Regions from separate parts of the Rhizobium acaciae genome, predicted to be linked through region 2. Evidence: riboswitches for the same ligand, from Rfam matches in the RefSeq annotation. Region 2 holds a riboswitch; each other region holds the start of a gene.
The links. A riboswitch is a leader RNA that binds a small molecule or an ion and turns the genes downstream of it on or off. The one in region 2 is predicted to bind FMN.
Positions count from the first base shown of each region.

Region 1: linked by a shared signal. The riboswitch ahead of ribB (3,4-dihydroxy-2-butanone-4-phosphate synthase) and the one ahead of OLZ32_RS29545 (6,7-dimethyl-8-ribityllumazine synthase) in region 2 are both predicted to bind FMN.
Region 3: linked by a shared signal. The riboswitch ahead of ribN (riboflavin transporter RibN) and the one ahead of OLZ32_RS29545 (6,7-dimethyl-8-ribityllumazine synthase) in region 2 are both predicted to bind FMN.

Region 1 is NZ_JAPCZO010000001.1:302,062-306,463, reverse strand. Features, by position in the region: gene OLZ32_RS01595 (SDR family oxidoreductase) at 1-499, shown strand, start outside; gene OLZ32_RS01590 (triose-phosphate isomerase) at 528-719, shown strand; gene OLZ32_RS01585 (glucose 1-dehydrogenase) at 777-1,559, shown strand; FMN riboswitch at 1,753-1,951, shown strand; gene ribB (3,4-dihydroxy-2-butanone-4-phosphate synthase) at 2,078-2,713, shown strand; gene OLZ32_RS01575 (SDR family oxidoreductase) at 2,943-3,710, opposite strand; gene OLZ32_RS01570 (DMT family transporter) at 4,039-4,402, shown strand, end outside.
Region 2 is NZ_JAPCZO010000022.1:111,796-116,197, forward strand. Features, by position in the region: gene OLZ32_RS29530 (alpha/beta fold hydrolase) at 1-251, shown strand, start outside; gene OLZ32_RS29535 (alpha/beta fold hydrolase) at 372-1,217, shown strand; gene OLZ32_RS29540 (SDR family oxidoreductase) at 1,282-2,052, shown strand; gene OLZ32_RS29545 (6,7-dimethyl-8-ribityllumazine synthase) at 2,119-2,553, opposite strand; FMN riboswitch at 2,632-2,774, opposite strand; gene OLZ32_RS29550 (SRPBCC family protein) at 3,021-3,467, shown strand; gene OLZ32_RS29555 (GCG_CRPN prefix-to-repeats domain-containing protein) at 3,652-3,960, shown strand; gene OLZ32_RS29560 (hypothetical protein) at 4,074-4,298, opposite strand.
Region 3 is NZ_JAPCZO010000011.1:139,173-143,574, forward strand. Features, by position in the region: gene OLZ32_RS18780 (esterase-like activity of phytase family protein) at 74-2,272, opposite strand; gene ribN (riboflavin transporter RibN) at 2,368-3,276, opposite strand; FMN riboswitch at 3,359-3,513, opposite strand; gene hupB (DNA-binding protein HupB) at 3,702-3,977, opposite strand; gene lon (endopeptidase La) at 4,184-4,402, opposite strand, start outside.

The sequences.
Region 1 (4,402 bases), on a different contig from region 2:
TGCAGTCAACGCGGCGGGCATCGCTAACGCGAACGCAGCGGAAGAAATGGAGGAGGACCAATATCAGACGTTGATGGATATCAACCTCAAAGGCGTCTTTCTTTCCTGCCAGGCAGAGGCTCGCGCCATGCTGAAGAATGGGCGCGGCTCCATCGTCAATATCGCCTCCATGTCCGGCGTGATCGTGAACCGGGGGCTGAGCCAAGCGCACTATAACGCCTCCAAGGCGGGTGTGATCCATATGTCGAAGTCTATGGCCATGGAATGGGTCGACCGCGGCATTCGCGTCAACACCATCTCCCCCGGATACACGGCAACGCCCATGAACACCCGTCCGGAGATGGTCCACCAGACCAAGCTCTTCGAAGAGCAGACGCCGATGCAGCGCATGGCAGCGGTGGACGAGATGGTAGGTCCGGCGGTGTTCCTGCTGTCGAATGCAGCGAGTTTCGTGACCGGCGTCGATCTTCTCGTCGACGGCGGTTTCTGCTGCTGGTGATGAGAAAGCTCATTGCCGTTGCTGGAAAGTGACCGGTCTCGCTTCCTCCCTGGCTGAGATCGAGGCGCTGAAGGGACTAACGGGCATGACGGCGTGCGATATCGTCGTCTGCCCGCCCTTCACGCCGATCGAACGGGCTGTCGAACGGATGGAAGGCGCGGACGTCGTCACCGGCGCTCAACACTGCCTGAATTCGCGACAACCGGTTGATCTCCAATAATGATCGCATGGTAGGTCGCACCCAGATTTATTGTTTATCGATGGACAAGGAAAGAGCATGAAACGCTTTGAGCAGAAGACCGTCGTCATTACCGGGGGCAGCCGCGGCATCGGAGCGGCGATCGCCAGACGCTTTGCGAAAGAAGGCGCCAATCTCGTCGTCTCGGCCAACGAGGAGCTGGTTCACGGCGTTGCCGAACAGATCCGGGCCGAAGGCGGCAAGGCGATCTCCTTCATCGGCGACGTCACCGACAAGGCGAGCGTCACCGCCCTCTACGATGCCGCCGAGAAGGAATTCGGCTCGGTAGACGTCTCGATCCAGAATGCGGGCGTCATCACCATTGCCCGCGTCGAGGACCTGACCGAAAGCGAATGGGACAAGGTGATGGCCGTCAACACCAAGGGCGTCTTCCTCTGCGCCCAGGAGGCGATATCGAGAATGCGCAGGCACAAGCGCGGCGGCCGCATCATCAACACCGCCTCCGGCCAGGCCCGCGACGGCTTTATCTACACGCCGCATTATGCCGCCTCGAAAATGGGCGTCGTCGGCATCACCCAGAGCCTGGCCAAGGAAGTCGCGACCGAGAAGATCACCGTCAATGCCTTCTGCCCCGGCATCATCGAAACCGACATGTGGGCCTATAACGACCAGGCCTGGGGCAAGCTGCTCGGCAACTACGCCCCCGGCGAGTTGATGAAGGAATGGGTCGAGGGCATCCCGATGAAACGGGCCGGCTCCGGCGAAGACGTCGCCGGCCTGGTCACCTTCCTCGCCAGCGATGACGCCGCCTATATTACCGGCCAGACGATCAATGTCGACGGCGGCCTGATCATGTCCTGATGCAGGTCGCCCAAAAGTGCGCAGTGGTTTTGGGACAACGACATGCATGGAAGGATCAAACCACCAACGAAGCGCGGAAGGCGACACGGTCGTCGCCTCCGTGTGAACAGTGTGTCCATCGGCGGCAGGGCAGCTTTGCATTTTTGCCCGGTCGGGTGACCTTGCCATCTGCCTGTTTTTGATCCTATCTTTGAAATGTTCTCAGGGCGGGGTGAAATTCCCCACCGGCGGTATTAGGAGCAATCCTGGAGCCCGCGAGCGCTTCCGGCACTACAGCGCCGCGCGTCTTTCAGACGCGCAAAGGACGCAGTAGCACTTTGAATTGTCGGAAGGTCAGCAGATCCGGTGAGATGCCGGAGCCGACGGTATAGTCCGGATGGAAGAGGACAACACGGGCAGTCGCACTCCATCCCGGAGTCGGCTGACGTTTGTTCGCCCAAGGGCAGAAGGCTCGCTCACGGATTGAGCCGAGCAGACCATGTCAGCCCGCTGACATAACCCTTGAAAGGCCAGACAGCATGACTATCGCAACAATTGAAGATGCCATATCAGCCATTGCCAGTGGCAAGATGGTCGTCGTCGTCGACGACCAGAACCGGGAAAACGAAGGCGATATCGTGGTCGCGGCCGATGCCGTCACCCCGGAAACAATCGCTTTCATGATGACCCACGCCCGTGGCCTCATCTGCATCGCCATGGAAGGCGAGCGCCTCGATGCGCTCGATATCCCGCTGATGGTGCCCAACAATACGGAATCGCAAAAAACCGCCTTCACGGTCTCGGTCGACTATCTCAAGGGCACGACGACGGGCATTTCTGCGGCCGATCGTGCCGCCACCGTCAGCGCCCTGGTCGACGATCGCGCAAAGCCTGACGAATTCGCCCGCCCCGGCCACATCTTTCCGCTGCGTGCCAACCCCCGCGGCGTGCTCGGCCGCCCTGGCCACACCGAAGCCGCAGTCGATCTCGCCCGCCTCGCCGGAAGGATCCCCGCCGGTGTCATCTGCGAAGTCGCCAACGACGACGGAACCATGTCCCGCCTGCCCGAACTCACGCTCTTCGCCGAACGCCACAACCTCCCCCTCGTCACCATCGAGGACCTGGTCGCCTATCTCGACCGCCAGGCGGAAAGAGACATACGGGAAGTCGCCTGATCGGCGCAAAGCGGCCAGCCCCGTCCTTCGAGGCCCCTGCGGGGCGCCTCAGGATGAGGCTGGAGAGAGGTTGCGGCCTGGTTCAACGGGAAGCGCAGCAGCAAGGCACACCGACCAGCCCTCATCCTGAGGCGCGCAGGCCGCAGGCCGGAGCCTCGAAGGACGAGGGCGGGTGGCTAGGTCCCAGACGCGCACGGCTGGTTGCCACAGCACACCCTATTTCCTGCCCCTATGTCCGGCTGATCGAAACGCCGCCATCCGCCAGCATCGCCGTGCCGGTCACGAAGCTCGACATGTCGGAGGCGAGGAAGAGCGCCGCATTGGCGATCTCTTCGGGTTGCGCCATGCGTTTCAGCGCATGTAGCCCTTCCACGAAGGTGAGCACTTCCGGCGTGGCATCAGGCGCGTTGGTAATGCTGGCGGGTGTGTCGGTGCCGCCGGGAAGCAGTGCGTTGACGCGGATCTTCTGCGCTCCGAGTTCAGCGGCGAGCACCTGCACGAAGCCGATCAAACCCGCCTTGCTCGCCGCATAGGCGGCCATGCCCGGCATGCCGACGGTGTGACCGACGAAAGTCGAGGTGAAGATCAGCGATCCGCCACCTTTTCCCATCGCCGCCGACTGGTACTTGGCGCCGAGGAAGGCGGCGGTGAGATTGGTCTCGATCGTCTCGCGCCAGCTCTCCAGCGACAGCCCGGCAACCGGCCCCATCTCACCGAGGATGCCGGCATTGTTGAAGGCGATGTCGAGCCCACCGAAGCGCGAGACCGCCGTCTCGACGAGCCTTGCCTGCAGCGCCTCATCCTTGACATCGCCTGATATGGCGACGGCCTGACCACCCTCCGCCTCGATTTCAGCGATGACGGCATCGAGCGCCTCCTGTCGCCGGCCGGTGACCACGAGCTTGGCGCCTTGCCGTGCAAAGAGTTTCGCCGCCGCACGGCCGATGCCGGAGCTTGCGCCGGTGATGATGGCGATCTTGTCGTTGAGAAGTGTCATATCGGTCTCTCCTTCGTTGTTGCGAGATCTGAGATGCTCAAACATCAGGCGATGCAGCCACCCGTTTCCCGCGCAGGAAGAGAAGAATGCCTATGGCCGAACCGGCAGTGCGACGGCGCGTCCTCATCGACGCCTTGATTGTGGCGTCGGAACTGTAGGAATTCACTTTAAAAAGCGGGGATTTGTCGGGACTTCCGCCCACAGCCCTGCGTTGACATCAGCGCCATTGTGCACCGCATCATCGATTTATGACTGGTGTGACATTCATCCGATTCCCTTCATGCATCTTCGCGACTAAAAGGAGCGCACAGGTAACGGGAATCTCTTCATGCCGCGGTCACGCAATACTGAGGGCGCCATCTATATGAGCTTGGCGATGGCCGGCTTTTCCGCGAGCGACGCTCTGTCCAAATCGGTGATCGCCTATATGAACGCCGGCGAAATCATGTTCTTGCGCGGCCTCTTCACCAGCCTGCTCGTCTATCTGATCGCCTGGAAAATGGGCGCGCTGCGCTCCTGGCGCGTCATGCTGCAGCCGATGATCATCTTCAGGATCATCTGTGAGACGCTCTCCGCCGTCACCTATATCACCGCGCTCGGCATGATGCCGATCGCCAATGCCTCGGCGATCCTGCAATCGCTGCCGTTGGTCGTCACCTTCGGCGCTGCCCTCTTCTTCAGCGAGCCGGTCG
Region 2 (4,402 bases):
CCGCCGTGCAGCGGCCGATTTCGCCGGCCTGCATCACTGTTCCCGTGCCGCGCCCGCTCTGGAAGCACCGTCCGGCCTGGTTCCTGGTCGCCGAACAGGATCGGATGATCGTTGCCGACAACCAGCGCTTCATGGCCGAGCGGATGGGCGCGCGCACGCGTTCTCACGCCGTCGACCATACGCCGATCGTTACCGCGCCGGCCGCCGTGCTCGACATCGTCAGGGAGGCGGTTGCCGCGGTGACGGCCTGAATTCAACGATCGTCCGTTTTCTCTCTCGCCCGCCGGAGATCTTCAGCAGCAGCCTACAAGGGCAGGCGGAATAACCACACCGAAAATATCAAACAAGTTACCAACGCAAAGGAGACTGTCATGTCCACCATCAGATACCGCACCGCCGACGTCGACGGCTTCAACATCTTCTATCGCGAGGCCGGCTCGCCGGGCGCTCCGAAGCTGCTTTTGCTGCACGGCTTTCCGAGCGCCGGCCACATGTTCCGCGACCTCATCCCTCTGCTTGCCGATCGCTTCCACATCGTCGCGCCCGATCTTCCGGGCTTCGGACAATCCGACCTGCCGGCGCGGCCTGCGACCTTCGACGGGATCGCGGCGACGATCGACCGCTTCACCGAAATCGTCGGCTTCGATCGTTACGCCGTCTATGTGTTCGACTATGGCGCGCCGACCGGTTTGCGGCTGGCGGTGAAGCATCCCGACCGGATCACGGCGATCATCTCGCAGAACGGCAATGCCTATGTCGAAGGGTTGAGCGATGGCTGGAATCCGATCCAGGCCTATTGGGAGGATGCGTCCGAGGCCAACCGCGATGCGCTGAAGGCGATGCTCCAGCCGGAAATGACGGTCTGGCAATATACGCATGGCGTTGCCGATCCGACGACGGTTTCGCCTGACGGTTATTCGCTCGACAATTTCTATCTGGCCCGGCCTGGCGTCGAGGACATACAACTCGACCTCTTCGGCGACTACAAAAGCAATGTCGCGCTCTATCCGGCCTTTCAGGCGTATTTCCGCACCCATAAGCCGCCGTTCCTTGCCATATGGGGCAAGAACGATCCGTTCTTCCTGCCGCCCGGCGCCGAGGCCTTCAAGCGCGATAACCCCAACGCCGTCGTCCGCTTTCTCGACACCGGCCATTTCGCGCTGGAAACGCACGCTGCCGAGATCGCGGTAGCGATCCGCGATTTCCTGGTCCGCTGACAGCAACCGGGCGCCGGCCCGCCGGAAGGGGCGGGCGGCGACCCACGGAAACAGGAGAGACGACATGTCGAACTCAGTTGCCATTATCACCGGCGCCAGCCAGGGCATCGGCCAGGCGACGGCGCTACGCCTGGCGCGCGACTTTTCCGCGCTGGTGCTGGTCGCGCGCAACCGCGCCAATCTCGAGGAGACCGCGCAGGCGGTGAGGGTGGCCGGCGCGCAGGCCCTCGTCATCGGCGCTGACCTTGTCGACCCGCAAGCGGCGCAAGCCGTGGTCGACCAGGCGCTTGGCGCCTTCGGCCGCATCGATGCGCTGCTCAATATCTCCGGCGCAGTGCCACAGATCGATCTCTTCGAGATGACCGACGCGCAGTGGGAAGGCGGACTGGCGCTGAAGCTGCATGGCGCACGGCGCCTGACGATTGCAGCCTGGCCGGCGCTGAAAGATGCCAAGGGCTCCGTCGTGATGATGTCCGGCAATTCGGCGGTGTTTCCGAAGGCGCCCTATGCGGCGGTCGGCACCATCAATGCGGCGATCGTCGCGCTGGCCAAGGCTTTTTCCGATCGCGGCGTTGCCGATGGCGTGCAGGTCAACAGCGTGTTGCCCGGCCCGGTCATGACCGGCCGACGCCGCTCCTATCTCGAACGATGGGCGCCGCTGCACGGCCTGAGCGTGGAGGAGGCAATCGCCCGTTTCCCCGAGCAGGCAGGCATCGCCCGCTACGGCGAGCCGGAGGAAATCGCCGAACTGATGGCCTTCCTGGTATCGCCCGCCGCCCGCTGGATGACCGGCTCGACGCTGCGCATGGATGGTGGCGAGGTGAAGTCGATCTGAGTGGTCGACGGCGGGATTAGCCCGCCGTCTTCATCGGCTGTTGTTGTTCTGCTCGTCGAGCCGCTTTTACGCGGCGAGAGCGGCGCGGGTTTTGCCGATCGTCAGAGCCGCCTTTGCTGCCTCGCGCCCTTTCTCGACGAAATGTGCGCGGTAGATCTGTTTGTGGTGCTCGGTTTCCTGATACTGATGCGGCGTCAGCGAAACCGACAGCACCGGCACACCGGTATCCATGCCGGCGCGCATCAGCCCATCGACGACGGCCTGGGCGACGAATTCGTGGCGGTAGATTCCGCCGTCGACGACGAAGGCGGCGGCAACGACTGCGGCATAGCGTCCGGTTGCCGCAAGATCGCGCGACAGCAGCGGCATCTCGAATGCGCCGGGTACATCGAACACATCGACCTGCTCGGGCGGAATAAGCTGATGGAAGCCATCAAGGGCGCGGTCGACGATGTCGGCGTGCCAGCTGGCTTTGACGAAGGCATAGCGGGTGGGTGTCACAGTAATCTCCTTTGGCGAACAGACACATCACCCAAGGCGATCACGAACGTCCCCGACAGCCGCTAGGGCGGCAGGAACGCACGTTCTCTTTCATCCGGACTATGACCGTCGGCTCAGGCATCTCACCTGATCTGCTGACCCTTCCGAAGAAGGCGCTCGCGGGCTCGCAATCTAAATTGCATACCGCCGGTAGGGACTTGCACCCCGCCCTGAGAACGGCGCGAACAATAGGGGGAAGGTGACGGGCTGGCAATAGGTCGAAATGCTTCGCGGCCAATGCAGGATCGGGGCTCCCGACGCGGCGATTTCGTTTGTTCGTCGATCGCGAAGGGCAAGCCCTCTTGCGGAGGATGGGCTTGCGCCTACATGCTATGCGTGAGGACATTCACGTCAGAATAGCACGGCAGGACAGGATGCACCGTCTCTTTCCGCGGCGGGCAAGGCCGTGGCAACTATGGGAGAGAGAGATGGAAGATCCTTTCGTCGTCCGCCGCGAGGCGCATATCGCAGCGCCGCCGGCCGCGGTGTTCGCGTTGATGACCGACCCGGAAAAGATCCTGCGCTGGATGGGAACGGAGGCTCAGATCGAGCCGCAGCCCGGCGGGCTCTATCTCGTCAACGTTACCGGCGCCCGCTTTGCGCGCGGTTCGTTTCGTGAGGTGGTGCCGGTTCATCGCCTTGCCTACAGCTTCGGCTGGGACGGTAGCGAGGTGGTGCCGCCGGGTTCGAGCCTCGTCGAGATCGATCTGATCGAACAGGGAGGCGGAACGCTGCTGCGGCTCACCCATAGCGGCCTGCCTAGCGCCGAGCAATGCGCCGGCCATGCGGAGGGTTGGGCACATTATCTCGGACGGCTGACCGAGGTTGCCGCCGGAGGTGATCCGGGTCCCGACTCTTTTTACGGCAGGACATGAACAATTTTGCAGGCAGCGGGGCGGCTCTGAAGCGCTTGCCGTTGCGACAACAGCGGTTGGCGAGCGCTCAGGACGGCCGTGCGGAAGCGCTTCTTTTTCTCCCGCAAACATGAACGCGCAGTTCATCTCCAGTTCAATTTGGCGGTCATAAGGTGTGGACGGCTGGATTGAAATGGAGTTCTCGATGAAGGCACTTTCTATCGCGGCTGCCTTGCTCGCTGGCAGCCTCTCGTTCGGCACAGCGCAGGCGATGCCGATGGGGACAATCAATGTCCAGAGCAATATCACCACGGTCGACTACGCCTGCGGTCGCGGCTGGCATCTGACGCGCTGGGGCGAATGCCGGCGAAACTGGCGCCGCCCGCCGCCGGTGGCTTTCTACGGTGGTCCGCCCCGCTGGGGCTGGGAGCGGCGTCACCGCGATTGGGATGGCCCGCGCTGGCGCCATGAGCGGCGCTGGGATCGCGACCGCCGTTGGCGGGACAATGACTAAAAGTCTCGCTTAGATGGAGATGGACGAAGGCCGGAGCGATTTTCGCCCGGCCTTTTCTAATGAAAAAGCGTCGCTCACGCTGATAGCCAGCGTTCTCCCGGTCTGCCAGAGGGTCAGATCCTGCTGACGAGCCAGTACTTGTCGTCGATCAATTCCTCGAGCTCGACGGGATCCTTGACGCCGAATTCGAACCATTCGACGAGTTCCTTCGCCTTGCGGCTGCTCTCCTCCGCTGTCAGTTCGACCTGATATCTTTCGCACCATCGCCGAAGGATCGACGTCAGCAGCGTCATGTCATTCCCATCCAACGGATCTTTCGGCCAGAATATCGTGCCCATCGTACCCCTCAATTACACGATGACGAACGACCCTATAATGGAATCAAAGTCGCGCAAGTTTAAAGTGTTTATTTTTCTTCTTCCACCGCGGTGAATGGTTTCAA
Region 3 (4,402 bases), on a different contig from region 2:
GCCATCGACATCCCAAAATGCAAATGGCCGGGTTTTCGCCCGGCCATTTTTATGTCGTGTAACGGTCAGAAGCTCAGTTTGTCGCGCTCAGCTCGACCGGGAAGAACAGGGTCTCGCCGGAGGAGTCGCTGACGCCGTCATTGTCGGTCACCGCGTAGGGCTTGCCCGACGCGTCGAAGGTGAAGCCTTCGAGCTTGTCCAGCACATAGCCGTTGGTGGCAGTCTTCAGCTCACCGAGGAAGTCATGGGCTTCGGTCTTCTTGACGACCGGCAGCTCACCGCCGAGCTTGGCGGACTTCAGGTCTGAAATCGCGACCTTGTAGAGCTTCTTCAGCCTGGCGGCATCGCCGACGAGGTTGTCGCGCTCGAGGATGTAAACGCTGTCGCCCTGAGCCGAGATTTCCGACAGGCCGACCCAGCCGCTTTCCGTCTTGTCGAGCGGATAGCGAACGGCACCCCATTCTTTCTTCTTCGGATTGTAGGAGACGAGCTTGACGAAGCCCTTCTCGTCGTCGCTCCACTCGCGCTGGACCGCCATCCAGAGCGTGGTGTCGTCGCCGGCGCCGACAATGGTCACGCCTTCGAAGCCGTAGCGGATTTCATTGGCGACGAGCTCCTTCGGCAGGGCGATCTCGGCCTTGATGTCACCCTTGGCATTGACGTTGTAGAGCGCGTGCGGAACGAGACGTTCGCTGTAGCCTTCCGAGGCGAGCCAGAAGGAGCCATCGGCGGCAGCCGCGATGCCTTCGATGTCGAGCTTCTGGGCCGGGGCGCCGTCACGCTTGACGACGAGGGCGTCGGTGATGACGGCCGGCTTCTTGCTGGCGTCGATCGTATAGATGGTCGGCTGGGAGCCCAGAACGCTGTCGCTGACGGCGTAGAGCATGCCCGGTTTGCCCGGAACGGCGGCGAGACCCGAAAGGGCTGCGAAGCCGATCGGATTGCCGTCCTTTTCAGCGGAGACGATCTGCGGATAGGCCTTCTCGCCTTCCGAGCGCTCGTAGATCATCACATGCGAGCGTGTGCCGCCGTCCTTGCCGAGATCGACCTCGTTGGCGGTCGCAAGAAGATTGCGGGCGGGAATGGCGATCGCACCTTCCGGCGAAATGCCTGATGGCAGCAGCTGGACGAGTTCGGGATCGGCGCCGGTATTTTTGAAAACGCCGACCACCGAGGCGCGCTCGGCGAGCAGGAAGAAATAATTGATGTCGCCGAACTTGGCGGCTTCGAGGCCTTCCGGCTCGACGCCCTTCGATCCCGAGCGGCTTTCCGGATAGTGGCCGATATGGGCGACGGCGCGTTCGAAAGAGGCGCCCGATTCGTAGAGAAGCTTGCCCGTCTTGTCGAAGATGGTGAAGCCGCGCGAGCCACCCTGGTAGTCGCCTTCATTGGCGACGACGAGGCGGTTGTCGTCCAGCCACTTCACGGCGTCCGGTTCGCGCAGCACGCCCTTGGCTTCGCCTGCGAATTTCAGGGCGCCGTCACGCTTGGTGTCGATACCGGAGAGATTGACGCTGCCGGCGGAGAAATGCGTCTTCACTTCAGCCGTGTTGGCGTCGATGATGACGATCTCGTTGTTTTCCTGCAGCGTGAGGGCAATCTCATTCAGGCCGTTGAAGGCGACGAATTCCGGCTCCGGATCCTCCGGGGCGGCGCCGGTAAGCCCGGTCAGCGCCACGTGCTTGATGGTGCCGCAATCGACGGTGCCGTTCTTGACCTGGAAGACGACGAGATCGCCGGCCGGCATCTGCGGGATCTTGCCGTCATTGACGTCTTCGTCGCGCTCGTTTTCGATTGCGATGGTGCCGAGCGTCTTGTCCTTGTTGAGGGCGATCGAATCCGGCTGACCACCGAGATCGCACGTGCTTTCGATCTTCTTGGTCGCCACGTCGACGATCGCGAGACGGCCCGAGGGCTTCGCCTTGCTTTCGGAGGTGTTGACGGCAACGAGCGCCTTGCCGGCGCTCGAGGTGACCGAAGTCGGCTCGCCATCCATCATCAGCGCGCCGCCGGCCTTGGGGGCCTTGGCATCGGTAATGTCGATAAAGCCGATCGCGCCGAGCGGGCTGTCGCTATAGATCAGCGTGTTGCCGTCATCGGTCGCGGTGATGATCTCGGCGGAGCTCACCGAAAGCTTGTCCTTGTCGGCCGGCAGGTTCTGCGCAACCGGGAAGGAAGCGATGCGGTTGAAAACCGGCTCGGCCGCGGCCGGAAAGGCTACCGATGCGAGAAGCACGGCAGCAAGCGCTGCCTTGCGCGATGAAATTGTCATGAAATCCCCCATGTGTCGAACATTCGAAACATGAGTTTTCTGCGGGAGCCGCATGACAGAGGCATGACAGATGCGGCATTTTGCGTCAGATCATGTCAGGCGAGTTTGCGCTCCCGGCGCATCTCGTTTCGCATGATGAACAGCGAAGCAGACAGGATGAGAGCCGCTCCCAGCCAGAGGTAACCCGCGGGCGCATAACCGAAGAACAGCCAACCGGCCAGCACATTCAACGGCAGCTTCAGATCGTCGAACGGCTGGACATAGGCGGCATCGGCTGCGGCGTAGGCAAGCGTCAGGAAATACTGCGCCACGGCGGTCAGCAGCCCCGCCAGCAGGAACAGGGCAAGGGTCGCGCCCGTCGGCACTGCAAAGCCTGCCGCAAGCGCCAGCCCGCCATTTATCGGCGTCAGCAGAACGAGCAGCCAGACGGTGATCGTCTCCGGCCGTTCGATGCCTGTCAGGCTCTTGGTGATCAGCGACGAGGCGCCCCACAGCAGCGCCGAAAGCACAGGCAAGAGAGCCGCCCAGCCAAAACCATCAGACCATGGCTGCAGAATGATCATCGCTCCGGTGAAGCCCGCCGCCGTCGCAGCCCAGCGGGCCGGGCCGACGCGCTCACCCAGAAAAAGCCGGGCGCCCAGAATGATGAAGAAGGGCGAGGTCATCACCAGTGCGATCGCCTGCCAGATCGGCACCGCGGCAAGGCCGGCGACCCAAGCCTCGACGCCGAGCGCGGCAAGCACGACGCGCGCAAGGTGGCGCCAGGGATAGCGCGTGCGCATCGCCGCAAGGCCGAGCCTCTTCAGGAACGGCAGCGAAAACAGGAAGGCGAAGCCATATTGCCAGAAAGCTGCCGACGCCGAGGGAAAGGCAAGCTTCATCGTCAGCCATTGGGTGACGACGTTGAGAAGCGAAAAGGCAATGCCGGCAAGGACCATCCAGAGTGCCCCGACAACGGCGCGGGATGGGTCGACGGCAACGGAAGTCTGATTCATGTCTTTCATCCATAAAAGGGACCAACATAAATCAGGACGCATGAACCCCGACAGGCGACACAGGGCAACCCCCGCCCTTCGCACGGCCGACGCTCATTCTCTTCCATCCGGACTTTAACCGTCGGCTCCGGAATCGCACCGGATCTGCTGACCCTTCCCCCACTTGGACACGAGAGAAGGCGCTCGCGGGCTCGGGCCGAAACCCTTACCGCCGGTGGGGAGTTTCACCCCGCCCTGAGAACAGAAACGTCGTAGATTAAAGCCCGGGCGACAGCAAGAGCGCTCCTAGATCAAAAAAGCAGAGCATGATGTCGTCCGAAAACCGCTCACACTTTTCGGCATCATGCTCTAAAGCAAAAGGGGTCCGGCAAAGCCGAACCCCTCTCAAATCCTGCACAACCGGTCTCGTTTCCGGCTGGTGGGATAATCTCAGATCAGCCGTTGACGGCGTCCTTCAGGCCCTTGCCGGGCGTGAATTTCGGCACGTTGCGAGCCGGAATGTCGACTTCAGCGCCCGTCGACGGGTTACGGCCCTTCGATGCGGCACGATGAGAAACGGTGAAGCTGCCGAAACCCGCGAGGCGAATGTCGCCCTTGTTCTTGAGTTCAGCCTGGACAACGTCGAAAACCGCGTCAACAGCGGAAGCCGCGTCAGACTTCGTCAGTCCTGCCTTTTCGGCTACTGCGGACACGAGTTCATTCTTGTTCATGTTTCCACCCCTTTCTAAATGGTATGAAACGACTCAAAAGTAAGCTAGGCGCAGAATAGGTTTCATCAGGCCCGCCGAAAACCCAAAAGCCCTGCAAATCAAGGAAAAGCAAGCGTCTACATGACGTTTTCACAAAAAAGGCTGGCGTTTCCGCCAGCCTTTTTCCGTGTTTTGCGCCAATTGGGCATAAATGTGGCAAAGGCCACTCAATGCGCTATGGTTGCGCCTGTCTCATCGAGGCCTTCGACCGATGTGATGACCGGCGTTTCCACCGTGCCGTCCCATTCGATCGGCTCCGGCCGCCGGATCAGTGCATGCTTGATCACCTCGCCCATGCGGGATACCGGGATGATCTCCATGTTGTTCTTCACGTTGTCAGGAATCTCCGCCAGGTCCTTGGCGTTTTCCTCCGGAATCAGCACCTT